3 regions of the Sporosarcina sp. FSL K6-2383 genome follow, and region 1 is predicted to be linked to each of the others. Evidence: a T-box and tRNA genes for the amino acid it is inferred to sense, from the RefSeq annotation. Region 1 holds a T-box; the other regions hold tRNA genes.
The links. The T-box of region 1 lies ahead of serS (serine--tRNA ligase). A T-box ahead of a tRNA ligase gene usually reads a tRNA of that ligase, here a tRNA-Ser.
Positions count from the first base shown of each region.

Region 2: it has a tRNA-Ser gene. The T-box ahead of serS (serine--tRNA ligase) is inferred to sense a tRNA for this amino acid. The anticodon was not compared.
Region 3: it has a tRNA-Ser gene. The T-box ahead of serS (serine--tRNA ligase) is inferred to sense a tRNA for this amino acid. The anticodon was not compared.

Region 1 is NZ_CP152017.1:484,918-491,893, forward strand. Features, by position in the region: gene MKZ10_RS02565 (PLP-dependent aminotransferase family protein) at 1-751, opposite strand, end outside; gene MKZ10_RS02570 (NUDIX domain-containing protein) at 909-1,481, shown strand; T-box leader at 1,564-1,783, shown strand; gene serS (serine--tRNA ligase) at 1,855-3,132, shown strand; gene tadA (tRNA adenosine(34) deaminase TadA) at 3,209-3,712, opposite strand; gene MKZ10_RS02585 (deoxynucleoside kinase) at 3,956-4,603, shown strand; gene MKZ10_RS02590 (deoxynucleoside kinase) at 4,590-5,258, shown strand; gene MKZ10_RS02595 (acetylglutamate kinase) at 5,393-6,022, shown strand; gene MKZ10_RS02600 (hypothetical protein) at 6,053-6,709, shown strand; gene MKZ10_RS02605 (aspartate kinase) at 6,861-6,976, opposite strand, start outside.
Region 2 is NZ_CP152017.1:3,063,368-3,070,343, reverse strand. Features, by position in the region: rRNA gene MKZ10_RS15445 (23S ribosomal RNA) at 1-1,216, shown strand, start outside; rRNA gene rrf (5S ribosomal RNA) at 1,368-1,483, shown strand; tRNA gene MKZ10_RS15435 (tRNA-Val) at 1,666-1,741, shown strand; tRNA gene MKZ10_RS15430 (tRNA-Thr) at 1,763-1,838, shown strand; tRNA gene MKZ10_RS15425 (tRNA-Lys) at 1,845-1,920, shown strand; tRNA gene MKZ10_RS15420 (tRNA-Leu) at 1,958-2,039, shown strand; tRNA gene MKZ10_RS15415 (tRNA-Gly) at 2,048-2,122, shown strand; tRNA gene MKZ10_RS15410 (tRNA-Leu) at 2,130-2,218, shown strand; tRNA gene MKZ10_RS15405 (tRNA-Arg) at 2,246-2,322, shown strand; tRNA gene MKZ10_RS15400 (tRNA-Pro) at 2,340-2,416, shown strand; tRNA gene MKZ10_RS15395 (tRNA-Ala) at 2,423-2,498, shown strand; tRNA gene MKZ10_RS15390 (tRNA-Met) at 2,522-2,595, shown strand; tRNA gene MKZ10_RS15385 (tRNA-Ile) at 2,603-2,679, shown strand; tRNA gene MKZ10_RS15380 (tRNA-Ser) at 2,697-2,789, shown strand; tRNA gene MKZ10_RS15375 (tRNA-Met) at 2,962-3,036, shown strand; tRNA gene MKZ10_RS15370 (tRNA-Asp) at 3,040-3,115, shown strand; tRNA gene MKZ10_RS15365 (tRNA-Phe) at 3,138-3,213, shown strand; tRNA gene MKZ10_RS15360 (tRNA-Gly) at 3,220-3,293, shown strand; tRNA gene MKZ10_RS15355 (tRNA-Ile) at 3,300-3,376, shown strand; tRNA gene MKZ10_RS15350 (tRNA-Asn) at 3,378-3,452, shown strand; tRNA gene MKZ10_RS15345 (tRNA-Ser) at 3,460-3,550, shown strand; tRNA gene MKZ10_RS15340 (tRNA-Glu) at 3,558-3,629, shown strand; gene MKZ10_RS15335 (TraR/DksA C4-type zinc finger protein) at 3,863-4,537, opposite strand; gene MKZ10_RS15330 (1,4-dihydroxy-2-naphthoate polyprenyltransferase) at 4,647-5,558, opposite strand; gene MKZ10_RS15325 (isochorismate synthase) at 5,722-6,976, shown strand, end outside.
Region 3 is NZ_CP152017.1:3,410,383-3,417,358, reverse strand. Features, by position in the region: rRNA gene MKZ10_RS17300 (23S ribosomal RNA) at 1-943, shown strand, start outside; rRNA gene rrf (5S ribosomal RNA) at 1,089-1,204, shown strand; tRNA gene MKZ10_RS17290 (tRNA-Asn) at 1,250-1,324, shown strand; tRNA gene MKZ10_RS17285 (tRNA-Ser) at 1,329-1,420, shown strand; tRNA gene MKZ10_RS17280 (tRNA-Glu) at 1,440-1,514, shown strand; tRNA gene MKZ10_RS17275 (tRNA-Val) at 1,681-1,756, shown strand; tRNA gene MKZ10_RS17270 (tRNA-Met) at 1,905-1,979, shown strand; tRNA gene MKZ10_RS17265 (tRNA-Asp) at 1,983-2,058, shown strand; tRNA gene MKZ10_RS17260 (tRNA-Phe) at 2,086-2,158, shown strand; tRNA gene MKZ10_RS17255 (tRNA-Thr) at 2,176-2,251, shown strand; tRNA gene MKZ10_RS17250 (tRNA-Tyr) at 2,264-2,348, shown strand; tRNA gene MKZ10_RS17245 (tRNA-Trp) at 2,355-2,428, shown strand; tRNA gene MKZ10_RS17240 (tRNA-His) at 2,447-2,522, shown strand; tRNA gene MKZ10_RS17235 (tRNA-His) at 2,551-2,626, shown strand; tRNA gene MKZ10_RS17230 (tRNA-Gln) at 2,633-2,704, shown strand; tRNA gene MKZ10_RS17225 (tRNA-Gly) at 2,712-2,786, shown strand; tRNA gene MKZ10_RS17220 (tRNA-Cys) at 2,796-2,869, shown strand; tRNA gene MKZ10_RS17215 (tRNA-Leu) at 2,893-2,973, shown strand; gene MKZ10_RS17210 (SRPBCC family protein) at 3,081-3,533, shown strand; gene MKZ10_RS17205 (sigma-70 family RNA polymerase sigma factor) at 3,642-4,187, shown strand; gene MKZ10_RS17200 (hypothetical protein) at 4,141-5,049, shown strand; gene MKZ10_RS17195 (hypothetical protein) at 5,257-5,772, opposite strand; gene MKZ10_RS17190 (phenylalanine--tRNA ligase beta subunit-related protein) at 5,802-6,500, opposite strand; gene queG (tRNA epoxyqueuosine(34) reductase QueG) at 6,593-6,976, shown strand, end outside.

The sequences.
Region 1 (6,976 bases):
TGCCAGTTGGGAACTGATGTGAGGGTGTCACATAGGCAACGGTTGCCCCTGAGCGCTGGAGAGCCCGTACATCTAACCCTTCTTCATCGACGGCAATAGGTATTGCTTTTCGATCATTGTGAAAAAAGACATGATGCGTCAGTGGATAACCAGGGTCTTCAATCGCATAGGTTGCATTTTTACCAAGGATTCGGATAACGAGTGGCATGAGCTGTTCTGTTCCAGAGCCAATAATGACTTGCTCTGGTGTACAATCGACGCCACGGGAATGATATAGATAGCGTGCAATTTCTTGTCGCAGCTCGCTATCACCGTGAGGATGGCCGAGCAGCAGAAGGTTCTGTGAAGATTCGTCGATGACATCTTTAGCGTATTTCCGCCATTGCGTGAATGGAAATGATTCTGTATCAATTTTACCGGGTGAAAAATCAATGGATACATCTTCTTTTTTTCGATGGATGGATTTCGCTGTAAGTTCTACAGGTTGAACATAGGCAAGTTCTTCAATGGCTTGTACATAATATCCTTTGCGAGGTTTAGATGAAATGAACCCCTCAGCTACAAGTTGTGAATAAGCAAATTCGACGGTTGTCTGACTAATATTCAGAAAATCACTAAGTTTACGTTTGGAAGGAAGTTTCATGCCGATAGGTAATTTGCCATTGGTAATATCTCGACGGATTTGGTCGTAAATCTGCTCGTATAATGGAACACTTTGATTTTTTTCTAACTTAATTAATAGCATATCCATTGTGATCATCCTATCTGACCTTTTCGATTTATAGGGAATCAGTAATTTTAACAAGGTCAATTTCATTATACTGAGTACTGGGAAAATAGGGAAGGTGAAAATAAATCTTCGGGTATATTTCTTTGCATTTTTGTATACTAGAATGGAGGTGGTAGATGTGGAAAGATTAAAAGTTTTTGACGAAAGCTATACATACGTGAAAGAAGCCAGCCGGGATGAAGTGCACCGACAAGGACTATGGCACGAAACATTTCATTGTTGGTTGATTGATGATGAATTTGTCTACATTCAAAAAAGAAGTGCTACGAAAAAAGACTTTCCGAGTTTATTTGACATTACAGCTGCCGGTCATATTTTGGCGACGGAGACGGTGATGGATGGGATTCGTGAAGTAGAGGAAGAGTTAGGATTAGTGGTGGATTTGACAAAAATACATTCGAAAGGCATTGTACAGGATATCATTAGATTACCGGGCTTTATCGACCGTGAATTTGCAAATGTATTTATCTATCAATCCACGTATAAGCCGAGCCAATTTTTACTACAACAAGAGGAAGTGGCAAGTGTGCATGCAGTGGAAAAATCGGTATTGGTGGCTCTTTTTTTTACGGAGTTGGAAACGGTGCTTTGTACTAATATTTTTGACGGAATGACGTCGGAAATAGGATTGTCTGATTTTGTACCCCATGAACGAGCTTATTTTGAACAGATTGCGTTGTTACTGAAATAGGAGCTGTTGAAAGCGAATACAATTCTTCGCTGTAAGGCTTGCCAAAACGGTGTGCATGTAGTAAGGTATTTGTAATTGCAAATAGGAGACGATGATGGAAAGCAGTAGCAAGCACGTTTTTTTGAAGAGAGCCGACGGGTGGTGAGAGTCGGTAAAAACACTTGTGAATCCGTTCCTGAGTAGCTGGGCTGAACGAATGAGTAAGCCTATGCCGGTATTTGAACCGTTATTTCAATGAAGTGGATTGGATGATACATGTCCGGTCAATTTGGGTGGCAACGCGGGTAGTTCTCGTCCCTTTTATTAGGGGATTTGAGGGCTTTTTTTATTGCCTAGAATCCATCATCGTCAATATTTTAAGGAGGAATTGTCCATGCTTGATATTAAAAAAGTTCGTGCCAATTTCGATGAAGTGAAGGAAAAGCTCGCGAAACGCGGGGAAGACCTTTCAGATTTCGATAAATTCGGTGGTCTCGATGAAAAACGCAGAGAATTGATTGCAAAAGTAGAAGTATTGAAAGCAGAACGTAATGAAGTATCCCAAAAGGTTGCAGAAATGAAACGCAATAAAGAGGACGCAGATGAATTAATTGCACGTATGCGTGCGGTTGGAGACGACATTAAAAAACTCGACGAGGAACTTAGCCAGGTAGAGGAACAACTCGAGTACATTATGATGCGTATTCCAAATATCCCACATGAAAGCGTTCCTGTTGGTGATAGTGAGGATGACAACGTTGAAGTGGCTACTTGGGGAGAGCTCCCAGTATTTGAATTTGAACCGAAGCCACACTGGGAAATCGGTACGGACTTGAAGCTGCTTGATTTCGAGCGAGCTGCGAAAGTAACGGGAAGTCGTTTCGTCTTTTACCGTGGGATGGGTGCTCGTTTAGAGCGTGCGTTGATCAACTTCATGATGGACTTGCATCAGGATGAGCATGGCTATGAGGAAATGCTTCCTCCCTATATGGTTAATCGTGCGAGCTTGACGGGAACAGGACAACTTCCGAAGTTTGAAGAGGATGCGTTTTTGATTCAAGAAGAGGATTATTTCTTAATTCCAACGTCTGAAGTGCCTGTTACGAACTTTTACCGCGATGAAATTTTGGATAATGCACAGCTTCCGGTCGCGTTTGCTGCGTATAGCACAAACTTCCGATCAGAGGCGGGATCTGCGGGCCGTGATACGCGTGGATTGATCCGTCAACATCAGTTTAACAAGGTGGAGCTGGTTCGTTTTGTGAAACCGGAAGATTCTTATGATGAATTGGAGAAATTGACAGGACATGCAGAGAAAGTGTTGCAGCTGTTAAAGCTTCCATACCGTAAGTTGAAAATGTGTACAGCAGATCTTGGCTTTACGGCTGCTAAAAAGTATGATCTTGAAGTATGGATTCCAACACAGAATCTTTACCGTGAAATCTCATCTTGTTCAAACTTTGAAGACTTCCAAGCACGTCGCGCGCATATTCGTTTCCGTCGTGAAGCGGGCGCGAAGCCTGAGTATGTGCATACATTGAATGGTAGTGGTTTAGCGATTGGTCGTACAGTAGCGGCGATCCTTGAAAATTACCAGCAGGAAGACGGCTCAGTTGTCATTCCAGAAGTGTTGCGTCCGTATATGGGTGGAAAAGAAGTTATTACGAAGTAATTAATTCACGTGTTCACTGTACTCCGGTGTCTAGTTACTGACACATTCAGTGGAATTAAAAAGGCGCGCGCTGAAGTCATTCGACTTTTTGCGCCGCCTCTTTTTTTGCATTCTTTTTACGTTCTCTTATCGCCTTGAAAAAAGTCGTCAGCATCTCGCCACATTCATCTGCCAACACACCCTCGACTACATCACATTCATGATTGAAGCGTGGGTCGTTCAACAGACGATATAATGAGTCGACACAACCGCCCTTCGGATCGCGGGCGGCGTAAACAACGCGTGGAATTCTGGATTGTAAAATTGCACCTGCGCACATTGGGCATGGTTCAAGCGTGACGTATAACGTCGTATCTTCTAGCCGCCAGCTACCGATTTCCTGACAGGCTTCTTGAATGGCGGATAGTTCTGCATGGGTGACAGCATTTTGCGTAGTTTCCCGCAAATTATGTGCACGCGCAATGACTTGGTCATTATGGACAATGATTGCGCCTATTGGTACCTCTCCAATCGCTTGCGCCTTCATCGCTTCTTCTACTGCCAGTTGCATATATCGTCGATCTTTTTCAAATGTAGTCATCTCATCACATCGCTCCTTGAAAGTAGTGTAGCATGAATCAAATACGCTAGGGGCTTTCACTTTGTTTCAGCAGGTATTGAAAGCTCCTGTATTTCCCTCATCACTTTTAGTAAAAAAGTATTTGCCGAATAAAGTTAAAATTGTTCCACGTGAATCATTTCATTGTAATCACTCTATTTTTCATTCCCTTCGTGTGATAAAATAAGGAGCATTACTTATTTGTATTACGAAGGAGGATTTCCGATGTCGGTTCCGTTCATAGCGGTCGAAGGTCCGATTGGTGTTGGAAAAACATCACTTTCCACGGCGATTGCAGACAGACAACAATTCCATCAGCTAAAAGAAATTGTGGATGAAAATCCATTTTTAAATAAATTTTACGATAACATTGAGGAATGGAGCTTCCAAACCGAAATGTTTTTTCTCTGTAACCGCTACAAACAGCTTAGTGATATTAAAAACGAAATTTTAGTAGAAGAGAAATCAGTTGTTGCTGATTATCATATTTTCAAAAACCTCATTTTTGCGAAACGTACACTACGTCCCGAAGAGTATGTGAAGTACGAGGAAATCTATAAAATTTTAACCAAGGACATGCCTGTACCGAACGTGATTGTCTACCTACATGCGAGCTTAGATACGCTCATGAAACGAATAGGTATGCGTGGTCGTGATTTCGAGAAAAACATGGACCCCGCTTATATGGAGCAGCTATCAGAAGACTACGAGACGTTCATCACTTATTTTGAAACGGCACATCCTGAAATTCCTGTGCTTCGATTCAATGGAGATGAGCTAGACTTCGTGAATAATGCTCAGGATTTGCAATTTATTTTAGATACCGTTGATGCAACGATACAAAAAGGAGTAACTGTGAATGAACTTACGTGAAAAATATGGTATTCCAAATAATGCTGTCATTACAATTGCTGGGACGGTTGGTGTTGGGAAATCGACGATGACACAGGCACTTGCAGATGCACTGAATTTTAGGACATCCTTTGAAAATGTCGATCAGAATCCGTATCTCGATCGTTTTTATGATGACTTTGAAAAATGGAGCTTCCATTTGCAAATTTACTTCTTGGCGGAGCGTTTTAAAGAGCAGAAGCGTATTTTTGAATATGGCGGTGGGTTTATCCAAGACCGTTCAATTTATGAGGATACAGGGATTTTTGCGAAAATGCATCAGGAAAAGGGTACGATGGATCCTGTTGATTATGAAACATATACAAATTTATTTGAGGCAATGGTGATGACGCCATATTTCCCGCATCCGACATTACTTGTATATTTGGAAGGGTCGCTGGATGAAATTGTGGCACGTGTTCAAGAGCGTGGTCGTCCAATGGAGCAGCAGACGCCGATTTCCTACTGGGAAGAGATGCACGGACGCTATGATAAGTGGATCAATTCATTCAATACATGTCCAGTGCTGCGACTGAATATTAATGATTATGATCTGATTAAAAACCCACAAGCAGTAGAAACAATTGTCGAACGTATTGGGTATATGCTTGATCAGACAGCATTTTTGAGGAAATGATTATAAGTAAGAAGTGCATTGGGATCAATTATCCAATGCGCTTTTTTGTATTTATCAAGAAGCCCTGAACTTTTGTCTTTCCATGAATAAGATAGAGTGTTTACACTTACGGAAGTTTTGGGAGTTGGGATAGCGTGAATCATTATTGGGGGAGAGTGTATTTATACTGTTATCCGATGCAGCCGTGTTTAATAGGGCCGTTGGACTGTGTGAATAAGGCTGAAGCTGCATTGAGAAGTACAATGCGGCGTTTGTGGGGAGAGCATACTACCTGGACGAGGGCTGCTGTCAGTAGTCTTATTTTTACATTGCCGGACGTTAGCTTTGTTGTAGCACGTCTTTTTCGTACAGCAATCGATTTGGGTGGTGCATTACGACCTTTTTACGGTGATGAGGTAGCCAAGAGGTATAGTCAATTGTTAACAAGGTATATCACACTAGTAGGTGACTTCATCAACGCTACATTAGTAGGAAATGTAGAAAAGGCAGCGACGATAGAAAAAAATTGGTTCCGTAATGGAACGGAGATTACGCTATTTTTAAGTAATATTAACCCTTACCTATCAGCAGTAGAGTTTCAGGAGATGTTTGACGAGCAATTGATGCTCATCAAGCAAGGGATGATGAGTGTATTCGACAAAGATTTTAAAGCGAGCGTAGACCTATTTGACTTAATGGAGATAGGTGTTTTAGAAATGTCGGATACGATAACGGATGCAATTGTTAAGCAATTTCCCTATAAGTTCATGTCGGTGTACGGATGATTGAGTAAGCAGGGAGGGAGAGATTGTAAAATGTACCCTTATTCAAATGAACAGCTTATCTCCCAGACGATGGGATCGACGGATAGTGTGGAACCCTATGCGCAATATACAGCCCCCGTCAGGTATATTTTGGACAATGCGGTTGAGTCACAAGGGAGATACTGCATAAGTAAGGCAGAGGTTGATTTTATAAATATGAATCGACTTTTGTGGATGGAGCATGTTAATTGGACGCGAATGACGATTATTAGTATTGTATTTAGTTTACCTGATTTGTCGTTCGTCCAAGAACGTTTATTGAGAAATGCAACGGATTTGGGGAATTGTTTACGACCTTTCTATGGAGACAAAGTGGCTGATCATTACACTGTACTTATTAAAGAACACCTATTGCTAGCAGCAGAATTAGTCACGGCGGCTACTAAAGGAGAGGCGCAAAAGGCGACGGAGGCGGAGAAGCAGTGGTATCGCAATGCGGATGATATTGCCAAGTTTTTAAGTGGCATCAATCCGTATTTAGGCATGGAAGAAGTAAAGCAAATGTTTTACATGCACTTGGCTTTAACAAAGAATGAAGCCGTTTATATGATACAGAAAAACTATAAAGCAGATGTTGAGGTGTTCGATAAAATCGAAGAGCAGGCCTTAGAAATGTCAGATATGATAGCGGAAGCGATTGTGAGGTAGTTTCCGGGTATGTTCATGCCACAATGCTAATACAAACGGGGTTGTCTAATAAGTTATGAGGTGAATCGTTCTAGAGGGTAATACTATTTATGATTGAAAAAGGGGCTGCCGGCTTGTCATTATGACTTTTCGGCTAACCCCGTTTTTTTATTTAGGAAAGTACAGTAGATTTAACAAAAAACTCCGCATACAACTCCTTCAAAATTTTCGTTTCGTCTTTCTTATGAACGCCAAAGACCAAACTCACTTCGGAAGACCCTTGGTTAA
Region 2 (6,976 bases), 1.1 Mb from region 1:
CTCGGCAAAATGACCCCGTAACTTCGGGAGAAGGGGTGCTCTGTTAGGGTGTTAAAGCCCGAGAGAGCCGCAGTGAATAGGCCCAGGCGACTGTTTAGCAAAAACACAGGTCTCTGCAAAACCGTAAGGTGAAGTATAGGGGCTGACGCCTGCCCGGTGCTGGAAGGTTAAGAGGAGAGGTCAGCGCAAGCGAAGCTTTGAATTGAAGCCCCAGTAAACGGCGGCCGTAACTATAACGGTCCTAAGGTAGCGAAATTCCTTGTCGGGTAAGTTCCGACCCGCACGAAAGGCGTAACGATCTGGGCACTGTCTCAACGAGAGACTCGGTGAAATTATAATACCTGTGAAGATGCAGGTTACCCGCGACAGGACGGAAAGACCCCGTGGAGCTTTACTGTAGCCTGATATTGAATTCCGGTGCAGCCTGTACAGGATAGGTAGGAGCCTAAGATTCCGGAGCGCCAGCTTCGGAGGAGGCGTTGGTGGGATACTACCCTGGCTGTATTGGACTTCTAACCCATGCCCCTTATCGGGGCAGGAGACAGTGTCAGGTGGACAGTTTGACTGGGGCGGTCGCCTCCTAAAGAGTAACGGAGGCGCCCAAAGGTTCCCTCAGAATGGTTGGACATCATTCGTAGAGTGCAAAGGCATAAGGGAGCTTGACTGCGAGACCTACAAGTCGAGCAGGGTCGAAAGACGGGCTTAGTGATCCGGTGGTTCCGCATGGAAGGGCCATCGCTCAACGGATAAAAGCTACCCCGGGGATAACAGGCTTATCTCCCCCAAGAGTCCACATCGACGGGGAGGTTTGGCACCTCGATGTCGGCTCATCGCATCCTGGGGCTGTAGTCGGTCCCAAGGGTTGGGCTGTTCGCCCATTAAAGCGGTACGCGAGCTGGGTTCAGAACGTCGTGAGACAGTTCGGTCCCTATCCGTCGCGGGCGCAGGAAATTTGAGAGGAGCTGTCCTTAGTACGAGAGGACCGGGATGGACACACCGCTGGTGTACCAGTTGTCTTGCCAAAGGCATCGCTGGGTAGCTATGTGTGGACGGGATAAATGCTGAAAGCATCTAAGCATGAAGCCCCCCTCGAGATGAGATTTCCCATTACGCAAGTAAGTAAGTTCCCTCAAAGAAGATGAGGTTGATAGGTCTGGGGTGGAAGCGCGGCGACGTGTGGAGCTGACAGATACTAATCGAACGAGGACTTAACCTTCTAGTAAAAAGGGCAGGTTGGCCCTGATTTGTGAAACACACTGTCTGTTTTATTCAGTTTTGAACGAATAAGTACCGTTCATAAAAAAGTGCTTGCAAATCTTAACTGATTTGATATAATGAGTATTGTCTTTGGAAAAAGATGATGCAGGTCTGGTGCCGATGGCGAAGAGGTCACACCCGTTCCCATACCGAACACGGAAGTTAAGCTCTTCAGCGCCGATGGTAGTTGGGGGTTTCCCCCTGCAAGAGTAGGACGTCGCCGGGCCTGTAATTCATTACATATAACATTCAAAACGTCTAATTTTACTTATTGTAATCCCGGTAAAAGTGGGAGAAGCGAGTAGTACAAGGAAACGATTGAGAGAACGAAGGAGCGTACATAACTACGTGACTGAGTAAGCGAATGAAGTTGACGCAGTAATGCGAAGCTTATCGCACTTTTACCCAGGAGGATTAGCTCAGCTGGGAGAGCACCTGCCTTACAAGCAGGGGGTCGGCGGTTCGAGCCCGTCATCCTCCACCATTTTTTTATAAATACACTTTAGCCGGTGTAGCTCAACTGGTAGAGCAACTGACTTGTAATCAGTAGGTTGAGGGTTCAAGTCCTTTCGCCGGCACCACTTTTCGAGCCATTAGCTCAGTTGGTAGAGCATCTGACTTTTAATCAGAGGGTCGCAGGTTCGAATCCTGCATGGCTCACCATTTTTCATTTTCATGACTGCGAGTCATGTTATATATTGCGGGTATGGCGGAACTGGCAGACGCGCTAGACTTAGGATCTAGTGCCTTCGGGCGTGGGGGTTCGACTCCCTTTACCCGCACTTATAATGCGGAAGTAGTTCAGTGGTAGAATACGACCTTGCCAAGGTCGGGGTCGCGGGTTCGAATCCCGTCTTCCGCTCCAATTCTTTGCCGGGGTGGCGGAACTGGCAGACGCACAGGACTTAAAATCCTGCGGTAGGTGACTACCGTACCGGTTCGATTCCGGTTCTCGGCACCAAATCTTATAAATTAAGTACACTTATATGCGCTCGTAGCTCAATTGGATAGAGCACCTGACTACGGATCAGGAGGTTGTGGATTCGACTTCTGCCGGGCGCGCCATTATATTTTATATCTAACGGGAAGTAGCTCAGCTTGGTAGAGCACTTGGTTTGGGACCAAGGGGTCGCAGGTTCGAATCCTGTCTTCCCGACCACTTTATGGGGCCTTAGCTCAGCTGGGAGAGCGCCTGCCTTGCACGCAGGAGGTCAGCGGTTCGATCCCGCTAGGCTCCACCAAAAACAACTTATATAAAGATCCTGGCGGCGTAGCTCAGCTGGCTAGAGCGTACGGTTCATACCCGTAAGGTCGGGGGTTCGATCCCCTCTGCCGCCATCTTAAAGGACCTTTAGCTCAGTTGGTTAGAGCAGACGGCTCATAACCGTCCGGTCGCAGGTTCGAGTCCTGCAAGGTCCACCAGTACTATATTTTCACATGGAGGTATACCCAAGTTCGGCTGAAGGGAACGGTCTTGAAAACCGTCAGGCGGGTTAAACCGCGCGGGGGTTCGAATCCCTCTACCTCCTCCATTTTTCTTGATTAATGAATCACATTGAAAAAAATAGTAATAATATTGTCGCGGGGTGGAGCAAGTCACATAACGAAGAATGTGATTTGTGTAATTTCCTGAAAGGAAATTACAGCGAAATCCTAGATGGAAAATGAATTGCGTGTACTTTTTATTATTATGAATAATATTGTCGCGGGGTGGAGCAGTGGTAGCTCGTCGGGCTCATAACCCGAAGGTCGCAGGTTCAAATCCTGCCCCCGCAACCAAATGGTCCCGTGGTGTAGCGGTTAACATGCCTGCCTGTCACGCAGGAGATCGCCGGTTCGATCCCGGTCGGGACCGCCATTTTTTCAAAAATACATAATGTGGCTCAGTAGCTCAGTCGGTAGAGCAAAGGACTGAAAATCCTTGTGTCGGCGGTTCGATTCCGTCCTGAGCCACCATCTTATGCGGATGTAGTTTAGTGGTAAAACCTCAGCCTTCCAAGCTGATGATGAGGGTTCGATTCCCTTCATCCGCTCCAAAATTAGGGCCTATAGCTCAGCTGGTTAGAGCGCACGCCTGATAAGCGTGAGGTCGGTGGTTCGAGTCCACTTAGGCCCACCATTCCGCAGTAGCTCAGTGGTAGAGCAATCGGCTGTTAACCGATCGGTCGTAGGTTCGAGTCCTACCTGCGGAGCCATTTATATGGGGAAGTACTCAAGTGGCTCAAGAGGTGCCCCTGCTAAGGGTATAGATCGCGTAAGCGGTGCGAGGGTTCGAATCCCTCCTTCTCCGCCATATATTTGGCCCCTTGGTCAAGCGGTTAAGACACCGCCCTTTCACGGCGGTAACACGGGTTCGAATCCCGTAGGGGTCATACAATAAAAAGCTAGGTTATGAGTTCTTCAAGAACTCATAACCTAGCTTTTTTCCTACTTTGAGAATTATAGAATTTTGTATTGTGAGCATATCAGCGTATGAATCCACAATATTCGTAGCCCAGCTTTATCTCAAGGTAGCTTAGTTCTAAGAAAATGTTGTTCAGTTTTAATCCAAATAATGAAAGCGACATCCCGGGGCTCGATAGGTAATCTGGGATGTCGCTTTTTGTTATTGACTATCCAATTCCTCCTCGTATTGCACGGATGCGTCGGACCTAATGAAACCGCGTGTTTTACCACTGATGTCTGTACCTACAAACTCTTCAATCGCTTCTTCTGAAGCCCCGTCTTCGATAGTGCTGTCGTATAGTGTGTCATAGCTGTCATGGTCGCCTATGAAGTCTGAAGGGGTTTCTGAGGTGCCAGACTTAGCGATTTCTTGGAAGCTGTCTTCGCCGTCGCGGGCTGCTCCAGATCTTCTATCGGCATACGAATTTGGGTTAGCCATGATAAGGATATCATCTTCGACTGGACGATCATTTGGTACTTCTTGTTCGTTCGCATGATCAATACAAAGCGTTGTGTAAGGAATAGCTTCAAGTCTTTCGAATAGAATTTCATGTTGGCATACTTCGCAAATGCCATAGGTGCCCTCGAGCATCGCCTGTATGGCGTTCTCTACTTTAGTTAGTTCATTATTCGCATGTACGTTTAGGGCGATGTCTTTCTCACGTTCAAACAGTTCTGTACCCATATCAGCAGGATGATTGTCATACATCGAAAGTTCACTGGAGGCTTCTTGTGCACTTTCCTTGCTATCAGTTTGTTCTGCCGTTGTTGTTAAATGTTCTTTCATATTGAATAACTCTTTTTTTAACAGTGATTGTTGTTTGTCAGTTAGCACGTTTGGTCACGTCCTTTTTGAGAATACAAACAGTATGTGCAAAAGTTTTGGATTTAATAAAAAAAAGCATGTAGCACCAAATCAAATCGGTGCTACATGCTTGTCTATTTTAAAATACGTGATTGAAGAGTATACCAAGACCAAGTAACAAACCAAATAGTGTATTTGTCACAGCTGTATTTTTCATAGCAGGCATTACTTCAATTGGTTGCAAATTTTTTCGGAATACAGAGATTGCTGTTGCTGGTTTTTTGACACTGAGCAAAACAAGAAGTGCCCAAGGTGTCAGGTAACCTGAAATAACCAGCGCGATGATCCAGCCATAAGATATGACAAAAAAGAACATTAAAATTGTGATAGCGTTGGGTCGACCGACTAGGATGGCAAGTGTTTTCCTACCACCTTCAGTATCTCCTTCAATATCGCGAATATTGTTGGCCATCATGATTCCTCCTACAAGTAGCATACTTGGTATGGACAATAGGATGGCTTCTGTCGTGACAGTTCCTGTTTGAAGGTAAAAGGCAATGAGGATGAGCAGCATGCCCATTACTACGCCAGATACTAACTCACCAAAAGGTGTGTAGGCGATTGGATATGGTCCACCGGTGTAGAAATAGCCTACCATCATCGACAGGATACCAACAATTGCGAGTAGCCATGACGTTTCCATACAAATATAGATACCGATTAGGACGGAAATTCCATATAGTAAAAAGGCCAGATTCAATACCGTTTTGGGTTGGATACCATTGCGGACGATTGTGCCTCCAATACCGATGGAATGCTCTGTATCAAGACCCCGTTTGAAATCATAGTATTCGTTGAACATATTTGTCGCCATTTGGATGAAGATACTGGCGGTCAGCATTGCGAAGAATAAAGGAAAATGAATGTTTGTACTAGGTAACGCAATCATCGTGCCAAGAAATACAGGTGCGAAAGCTGCTGTTAGGGTATGTGGACGTGTCAGTTGCCACCAAATACGCCATCCTGTATCTGCTTTTATTGTCTGTTGCAAAATTTTTCTCTCCCTATCATTTTGTACTATAATCATTGTACTCTAAATTCGACAAAGTGGACATGCTACCTGCTTAATATTGTGCTTAAATGTCGGAAATTCGGTATGATAGTATTAAGGTATAAGTATATAATTAGTTGAATGAATGTACGGAGGGAAAATGATGAACCGGAAGTTGACCGCTACGCGTAAAAGCCAAGTGAAAATGGACAGTCATGCAGTACGATTTTTTACGGAAACCATTGATGCGGGGCGAATTTCACCACTTGCATTTTTTGAAGCGGGGGAATCCTGTTATCAAGATAAACGTTTTTATTGGCAAAATGCAGATAAAACCATGACGCTCGTCGGTATTGGACATGCGACAGTATTGACGAGTGATAGCGTTGAGGAACGCTTTCAACATATTTCAACAGCGTGGAATCGTTTGCGGGCTGCGCTTATTAAAGAAGAAAAGGATATGGAGCCTGTATTGTTTGGAGGTTTCTCCTATGATCCTAAAAGTATTAAGGAGGCGGAGTGGGATGCATTTCCATCTGCTTATTTTGTTGTCCCTTCTTTCCAGCTGACAATTAAAAACGGGAAGACGACGATTTCCATCAACCTAGTGACGGAAAGCGATGAAGCGGCGGAAGAGTTCAATCGGTTGCGAGATGAACGGGATCGCTTAATTCATATTGCGCAAGTGGAAGATTTTAATCTATTGGCAAAGCCAGTTGTTGTTTCCATTGAGGAAATTGCCAAAGACAATTATATGCAGGCTGTTGCCGATGTGACAGATAAAATCAATGAAGGTATTGCTGAAAAAGTTGTTATTGCACGTTCTGTACAGCTCAATTTTGCAGAGGAAGTACCGGCTGTCACTGCATTGCATCATATTTCAAATGAACAGCAGGAGAGTTATCATTTCGGTCTGCAAAAAGATGGTCAACTGTTTTTCGGTGCTACGCCGGAGCGTTTGATTGAAATATCGAATGGACGAGCGTACTCCGCCTGTGTTGCAGGATCTATTAAACGCGGGAAGTCCGCAGTGGAGGATCGGCAATTTGGTGAAGAACTGCTCGAGGATCATAAAAATCGGGAAGAGCATCAATATGTTGTCAATATGATTTCACAAGTATTTCAGGCTTTTTGTACAAATATTGCGATGCCTAAAGCACCAAAACTTATGAAAATTCGTGATATTCAGCATTTATTCACCCCGATTGAGGGAACAGTGGAGCAAGGAACTGACATTTTTAACTTGGTTCAGGCTCTTCATCCGACACCTGCACTTGGTGGAGTACCAACAAATGTATCGATGGAGATGATTCGATCTGTGGAAAATATGGATCGAGGATATTATGCTGCGCCGATCGGCTGGACGGATACGGCGGGCAATGGTGAATTTGCGGTGGCAATTCGTTCTGCCTTACTGG
Region 3 (6,976 bases), 740 kb from region 1:
CCGACCCGCACGAAAGGCGTAACGATCTGGGCACTGTCTCAACGAGAGACTCGGTGAAATTATAATACCTGTGAAGATGCAGGTTACCCGCGACAGGACGGAAAGACCCCGTGGAGCTTTACTGTAGCCTGATATTGAATTCCGGTGCAGCCTGTACAGGATAGGTAGGAGCCTAAGATTCCGGAGCGCCAGCTTCGGAGGAGGCGTTGGTGGGATACTACCCTGGCTGTATTGGACTTCTAACCCATGCCCCTTATCGGGGCAGGAGACAGTGTCAGGTGGACAGTTTGACTGGGGCGGTCGCCTCCTAAAGAGTAACGGAGGCGCCCAAAGGTTCCCTCAGAATGGTTGGACATCATTCGTAGAGTGCAAAGGCATAAGGGAGCTTGACTGCGAGACCTACAAGTCGAGCAGGGTCGAAAGACGGGCTTAGTGATCCGGTGGTTCCGCATGGAAGGGCCATCGCTCAACGGATAAAAGCTACCCCGGGGATAACAGGCTTATCTCCCCCAAGAGTCCACATCGACGGGGAGGTTTGGCACCTCGATGTCGGCTCATCGCATCCTGGGGCTGTAGTCGGTCCCAAGGGTTGGGCTGTTCGCCCATTAAAGCGGTACGCGAGCTGGGTTCAGAACGTCGTGAGACAGTTCGGTCCCTATCCGTCGCGGGCGCAGGAAATTTGAGAGGAGCTGTCCTTAGTACGAGAGGACCGGGATGGACACACCGCTGGTGTACCAGTTGTCTTGCCAAAGGCATCGCTGGGTAGCTATGTGTGGACGGGATAAATGCTGAAAGCATCTAAGCATGAAGCCCCCCTCGAGATGAGATTTCCCATTACGCAAGTAAGTAAGTTCCCTCAAAGAAGATGAGGTTGATAGGTCTGGGGTGGAAGCACGGCGACGTGTGGAGCTGACAGATACTAATCGAACGAGGACTTAACCTTCTAGTAAAAAGGGCAGGTTGGCCCTGATTTGTGAAACACATTGTCTGTTTTATTCAGTTTTGAGTGCACAAAATTAATTATTTTGGAAAAGCGCTTGTAATAATTCACAAGTTTTGATACAATAATTATTGTCTTGTGAAAACAGTCTAGTGATGATGGCGAAGAGGTCACACCCGTTCCCATCCCGAACACGGAAGTTAAGCTCTTCAGCGCCGATGGTAGTTGGGGGTTTCCCCCTGCAAGAGTAGGACATCGCTGGGCTGTTATTCTCAAAGAACATACTGAATGTATGATCTATAGTATTATTCCGCAGTAGCTCAGTGGTAGAGCAATCGGCTGTTAACCGATCGGTCGTAGGTTCGAGTCCTACCTGCGGAGCCATTTAGGAGAGCTGTCCGAGTGGCCGAAGGAGCACGATTGGAAATCGTGTAGGCGGCTAACGCTGTCTCAAGGGTTCAAATCCCTTGCTCTCCGCCAGTTAAGCCTTTATAAGTATGGCCCCTTGGTCAAGCGGTTAAGACACCGCCCTTTCACGGCGGTAACACGGGTTCGAATCCCGTAGGGGTCACCATTTTATTTTAACAACTTTTAAAAAGCAAAGAAAACTCCCGGTAAAAGTGGGAGAAGCGAATAGAACAAAGAAACGATTGAGAGAACGAAGGAGCGTACATAAGTACGTGACTTAGTAAGCGAATGAAGTTGACGCAGTAATGCGAAGCTTATCGCACTTTTACCCAGGAGGATTAGCTCAGCTGGGAGAGCACCTGCCTTACAAGCAGGGGGTCGGCGGTTCGAGCCCGTCATCCTCCACCATTATCTTTTAATAAATAGTATTGTCGCGGGGTGGAGCAAGTCGCATAACGAAGAATGCGATTTGTATAATTTCCTGAAAGGAAATTATAGTGAAGTCCTAGATCAAAAATGAATTGCGTGTACTTTTTATTATTACGAATAGTATTGTCGCGGGGTGGAGCAGTGGTAGCTCGTCGGGCTCATAACCCGAAGGTCGCAGGTTCAAATCCTGCCCCCGCAACCAAATGGTCCCGTGGTGTAGCGGTTAACATGCCTGCCTGTCACGCAGGAGATCGCCGGTTCGATCCCGGTCGGGACCGCCATTTTTTTTGAAAAATGAATATTTGTATGGCTCAGTAGCTCAGTCGGTAGAGCAAAGGACTGAAAATCCTTGTGTCGGCGGTTCGATTCCGTCCTGAGCCATCGTTTCAATTCTATGTGCCGGTGTAGCTCAATTGGTAGAGCAACTGACTTGTAATCAGTAGGTTGAGGGTTCAAGTCCTTTCGCCGGCACCATTACTTCATATTGGTGGGGTAGCGAAGTGGCTAAACGCGGCGGACTGTAAATCCGCTCCCTCCGGGTTCGGCGGTTCGAATCCGTCCCCCACCACCAATTTACAGGGGCATAGTTTAACGGTAGAATAGAGGTCTCCAAAACCTTTGATGTGGGTTCGATTCCTACTGCCCCTGCCATTTTTCTCACATATTGTGGCGGTTGTGGCGAAGTGGTTAACGCATCGGATTGTGATTCCGACATTCGGGGGTTCGATTCCCCTCAGTCGCCCCATGATTTTGATAAATGAATAGTTATTATGGCGGTCGTGGCGAAGTGGTTAACGCATCGGATTGTGATTCCGACATTCGGGGGTTCGATTCCCCTCGTCCGCCCCATTTTTTTGGGGTATAGCCAAGCGGTAAGGCAACGGACTTTGACTCCGTCATTCGTTGGTTCGAATCCAGCTACCCCAGTAGTTTCGCGGAAGTAGTTCAGTGGTAGAATACGACCTTGCCAAGGTCGGGGTCGCGGGTTCGAATCCCGTCTTCCGCTCCATTAATCTACGGCGGCATAGCCAAGCGGTAAGGCATGGGTCTGCAACACCCTTATCACCGGTTCGATTCCGGTTGCCGCCTCCAATTTTATAAATGAATAGTAACATGCCCGAGTGGTGGAATGGCAGACACGTCGCACTCAAAATGCGATGCCGCGAGGCGTGCCGGTTCAAGTCCGGCCTCGGGTATCAAGTAAAAAAGACATGACTTCGGTTGTGTCTTTTTTTATGTATTCTTTTATCTAAGACGCTACTGTGCTACAGTAAAAGTTAGCATGGTGAGTGGAGGAATGGTCATGCCATTAATTGAACATCATGAATTTATTAAAGCACCAATAGAGCGCTGCTTTGATCTTGCACGAGATGTGGAGATTCATACGCAAACAACAGCGGATACACGGGAGAAAGCTGTTGGTGGAGTTACGACGGGTTTATTGCAGGCTGGAGATGTCGTTACGTGGGAAGCAGTTCATTTAGGTATTAGGCAAAGACTTACTGCTAAAGTGACGGTTATGAATAGGCCTTATTTGTTTGAAGATATTATGATAAAAGGAGCTTTCCATTCATTTCACCATATCCATGAATTTATAGAGCAGGATAATGGGACACTGATGATTGATCGTTTTCAATATCAATCCCCTTTAGGGCTGCTGGGGGATCTTGCAGATAGATTGTTTTTAGAAAATTATATGAAAAGGTTTATTGTTAACCGGGCAATTGCTTTGAAAGAGATTGCAGAACGTATGTAAATTAAACTGAGACGCTCCTTTTGTAATACGAAGGGAACGTTTTTTTGATTTTGGTGCTGTAATATTTTACGCAGTAAATCGTCTAATGAGTAAAGGAGGGGAGAATGAGTGACGGATCATAGAATCGAGGAATGGTTTCAATTGTATGAGAGGGATATTACTAGTTTTCTAATTTACTATACAGGCTCGATGGATGTTGAGGATCTTGTGCAAGAAACATTTATGATTGCTATAAAAAAGATACCCGGTTTTAAAGGCCAGTCACATCCGAAGACATGGTTGGTTTCTATTGCAAGAAATAAGGTTATCGACGACTATCGTAGAAAGAAAGTGTGGGAAAAGATTAAGCACTCGGTTTTTCGAGAACAGCAACTGTCGAATGAATTAGAAGAGAAAACGATTATGAATCAAGAAATCCTTCATTTATACAAAGCGATTCATCAGCTTTCTCCTCGCTATAAGGAAGTAGTTATCTTAAGAGGAATTTTGGAGTTAACACCAAAAGAGGCTAGCGAAGTATTGAAAAGTAATGTGAACCGCGTAAATGTCATGTTCCATCGAGCATTAAAAAGACTGAAGGAGATACTTGTAGAGGAGGGACTGGATTATGAAGGGTATGAAGACTTTACAAGAAAATCTAAGAAGCCTTCCTAAATATACATTGAGCGAAGAACAGAAACAAAGAGTCAGCATGGCTTTGCAAAAGGAAATGAATCCTAAAAAGAGAATAAAATTTGTTAAACCTTTCGTTGTATTTACCTTAATGTGTGCGACAGTATTTACCCTTGTTCTGTCGAGCGATAGTGATCGTTGGTTTAATGAGCTGCGGCAATCATTTCAGCCTCAGATAGAATTAACTGCACCAGAAGCAACTGTTTTTAAAAACCATTATGACGTGATTGGGGTAGAAGGGAAATTCGGGATATTAGTTTCCAATGAACAATTTGTAGCCGAAGATGCTAGGAGAGGTAGTAAATTGATGCTTTATTTCTGGGGTGATCCGTCGCAACTTATTGATAAAAATTTTCGGGTTGAAGCTAGGAATGGCTATAATGAAAATCTTGTCTTATCTGAAGGCGTTCTATCTACCCCACTGATTAACGAAGATGCGCATTCGTTAGCAAGTTTTTTGCCATTTCCTGCAGACGGTAAATGGCAGTTATCTATTTTTGTCGAGGATCGTTTATTTGAAGAATTTACGGTTGGTGTTCTACCCTCGTTTCCAAAAACGGAAGATTATTCGTTGATTAGCCATCCAATGGAGCTTGCGGTAGGAGAGGAGACAGAAATTACTATCGAAAGCTCAGTGGATAGCGAGAAGGGGATAGAAGTAAAATTATTAAATGAGCAAGGGAGTATTGTGTCTGAACATATTTTTAATCAGGATGGTTCATTTATCGAGGGCTCAGGAGGATATATATATCACTATAGTGGAAATATGATTTTCCCGGAAAATGGTACCTGGACATTGCTGATTGAAGGAGAGAAAACAAAGCCATTTAAAAATCGACCATAAATAAAATCGCTCCTTGCCGTCTAAGCGGAAGGAGCGATTTTCATAGGGGGGACTCGATGACACTCGTAAGGGTTGTCAATTGCAATTGCCTTAGTTGGTCATTGGGGATGGGTCACAAAGTAAATGGGGACTGGTTATTGGTTTGCCAGCAATTTAAATTGTGTCCCCGCTCTATGCCTTGGAAAGGAGTCTCACCTTGCCAAGGGATTAGAAATATTTACTATCATCAAAATCGAGCGTGATAGAATAGTTTTTAGCATTAATCGCATTGGACAACTTATGAGCATCCTTTTCAGCCTGCAATGATTTCACTCGATAGTCTTCTGGATCAAATAAGGCGACACGGTAGACAATTGTACCTTCGGAGTAACCGAATTGGATTTCTTCTTTTTGGGACATGGAAAGTTCCTTGTAAAATCGAGCTTTGGCACGTAATTGAGTCGCAAGTTCAATTGCTTCTACAATGGCTAGTGGTTGCCCTTGGAAGTCGATGCTGTGGTCAATATTGGCCCGATACATCAGACGGTCAAGTACGCGACTATCAGTACGCACTACATCTAGTTCCGCTTCTACAACTTGAAGGGAGCGAGGTCCTTTTATAGGTTCATTACCTTTTTCTACAGTCGTAAAGGCAGCGCGTCTCATTTCATCTTCCAGCTCATGAATGCGCTTCGTTAAAATACTTTTTAATTTAACTGCTTCAGCAAGTGTAATGTTAGCCATCTCATCAATCCCCCGATTCTTTAATCCAATTATTCAATTGTAATGGAAGTTTGTCCCTCATGTAAAACATACGAGCGAACGTCACCGCCGCTAATACTAGTGAACATATTACCACATGCAGTTGTTAGTTCAAGAGCTTCTTCTGCGTTCATGGATGGGCGGATAAAGAAGACATGAAGCGCTTCGGTCGTCTCTGTTGTGACAGCTGTTCGTACAGAATCGACGAATGGGCTACCAAACGGGCTATAATCATCCTTTAGGAGTAAAATATTGTGTAATGAATTGAAACGACCATTCAAGCCATCATAGCCAGTCTCTTCTGATCCAACAGAAATACGGACATTACCGACAATTTTGTTGAAGTCATAAATACCAGCCGGGATTTCATGTTGCAAAGAGAAGAAGTTATTTAAATCGACTGCAGAGTGAAATGGGTTAATATAGTTTTGTTTTTTTACACGTCGCATAAGCGCTTCTGTGGAGTGACGATAGCGATTAGGGTCTGAACCAAGCATTTTCCAAACTGCTCGCCATTCTTGAATGCCTAGAAAGTCAGTGACGGATTTGTCTTCTAGTTCAAAGAAAAGTTGTTCTTGGAATAATTGTAGTCGACCTTTTAGCATTTGAGGAGATTCTGATACGGTAATTTTGGTATAATGATTAATGCCTAATTTTAATCCGGGTACAGCTTGTACAATTTTTTCGGCCATTTCGATATACAATGACATCACCCTTTATATAATTTTAACATTCGCCGGAGGCTTAACTTGATTCGGCAGAAGAAGTTAATTCAATACTAGCATAAAGGAGGCGCTAGGGTGTGAATGCTGTTCAACTGCAACAGGCGGTGAGAGACTATGCGGCTTCGATTGGCATAGATAAGATAGGTTTTACAACTGCCGATCCGTTTAGTGAGCTGAAAAATCGCTTAAAGCGTCAACAAGAACTTGGCTTTCAGTCAGGGTTTGAAGAGAAGGATCTAGATAAGCGAACGGAGCCAGCGCTACTTCTTGATCAAGCAGAAAGTATTATTGCGATTGCAATTGCCTATCCGTCCAAGATGGTGAACACGCCCAAAGGTAAGAAAGGGCAGAGACGTGGCATGTTTAGCCGTGCATCATGGGGGATGGATTATCATACTGTTTTACGAGAGAAGCTAGGGCTTCTTGAAGAGTTTATCTTAACGAATGTGCCTAACGCAAAG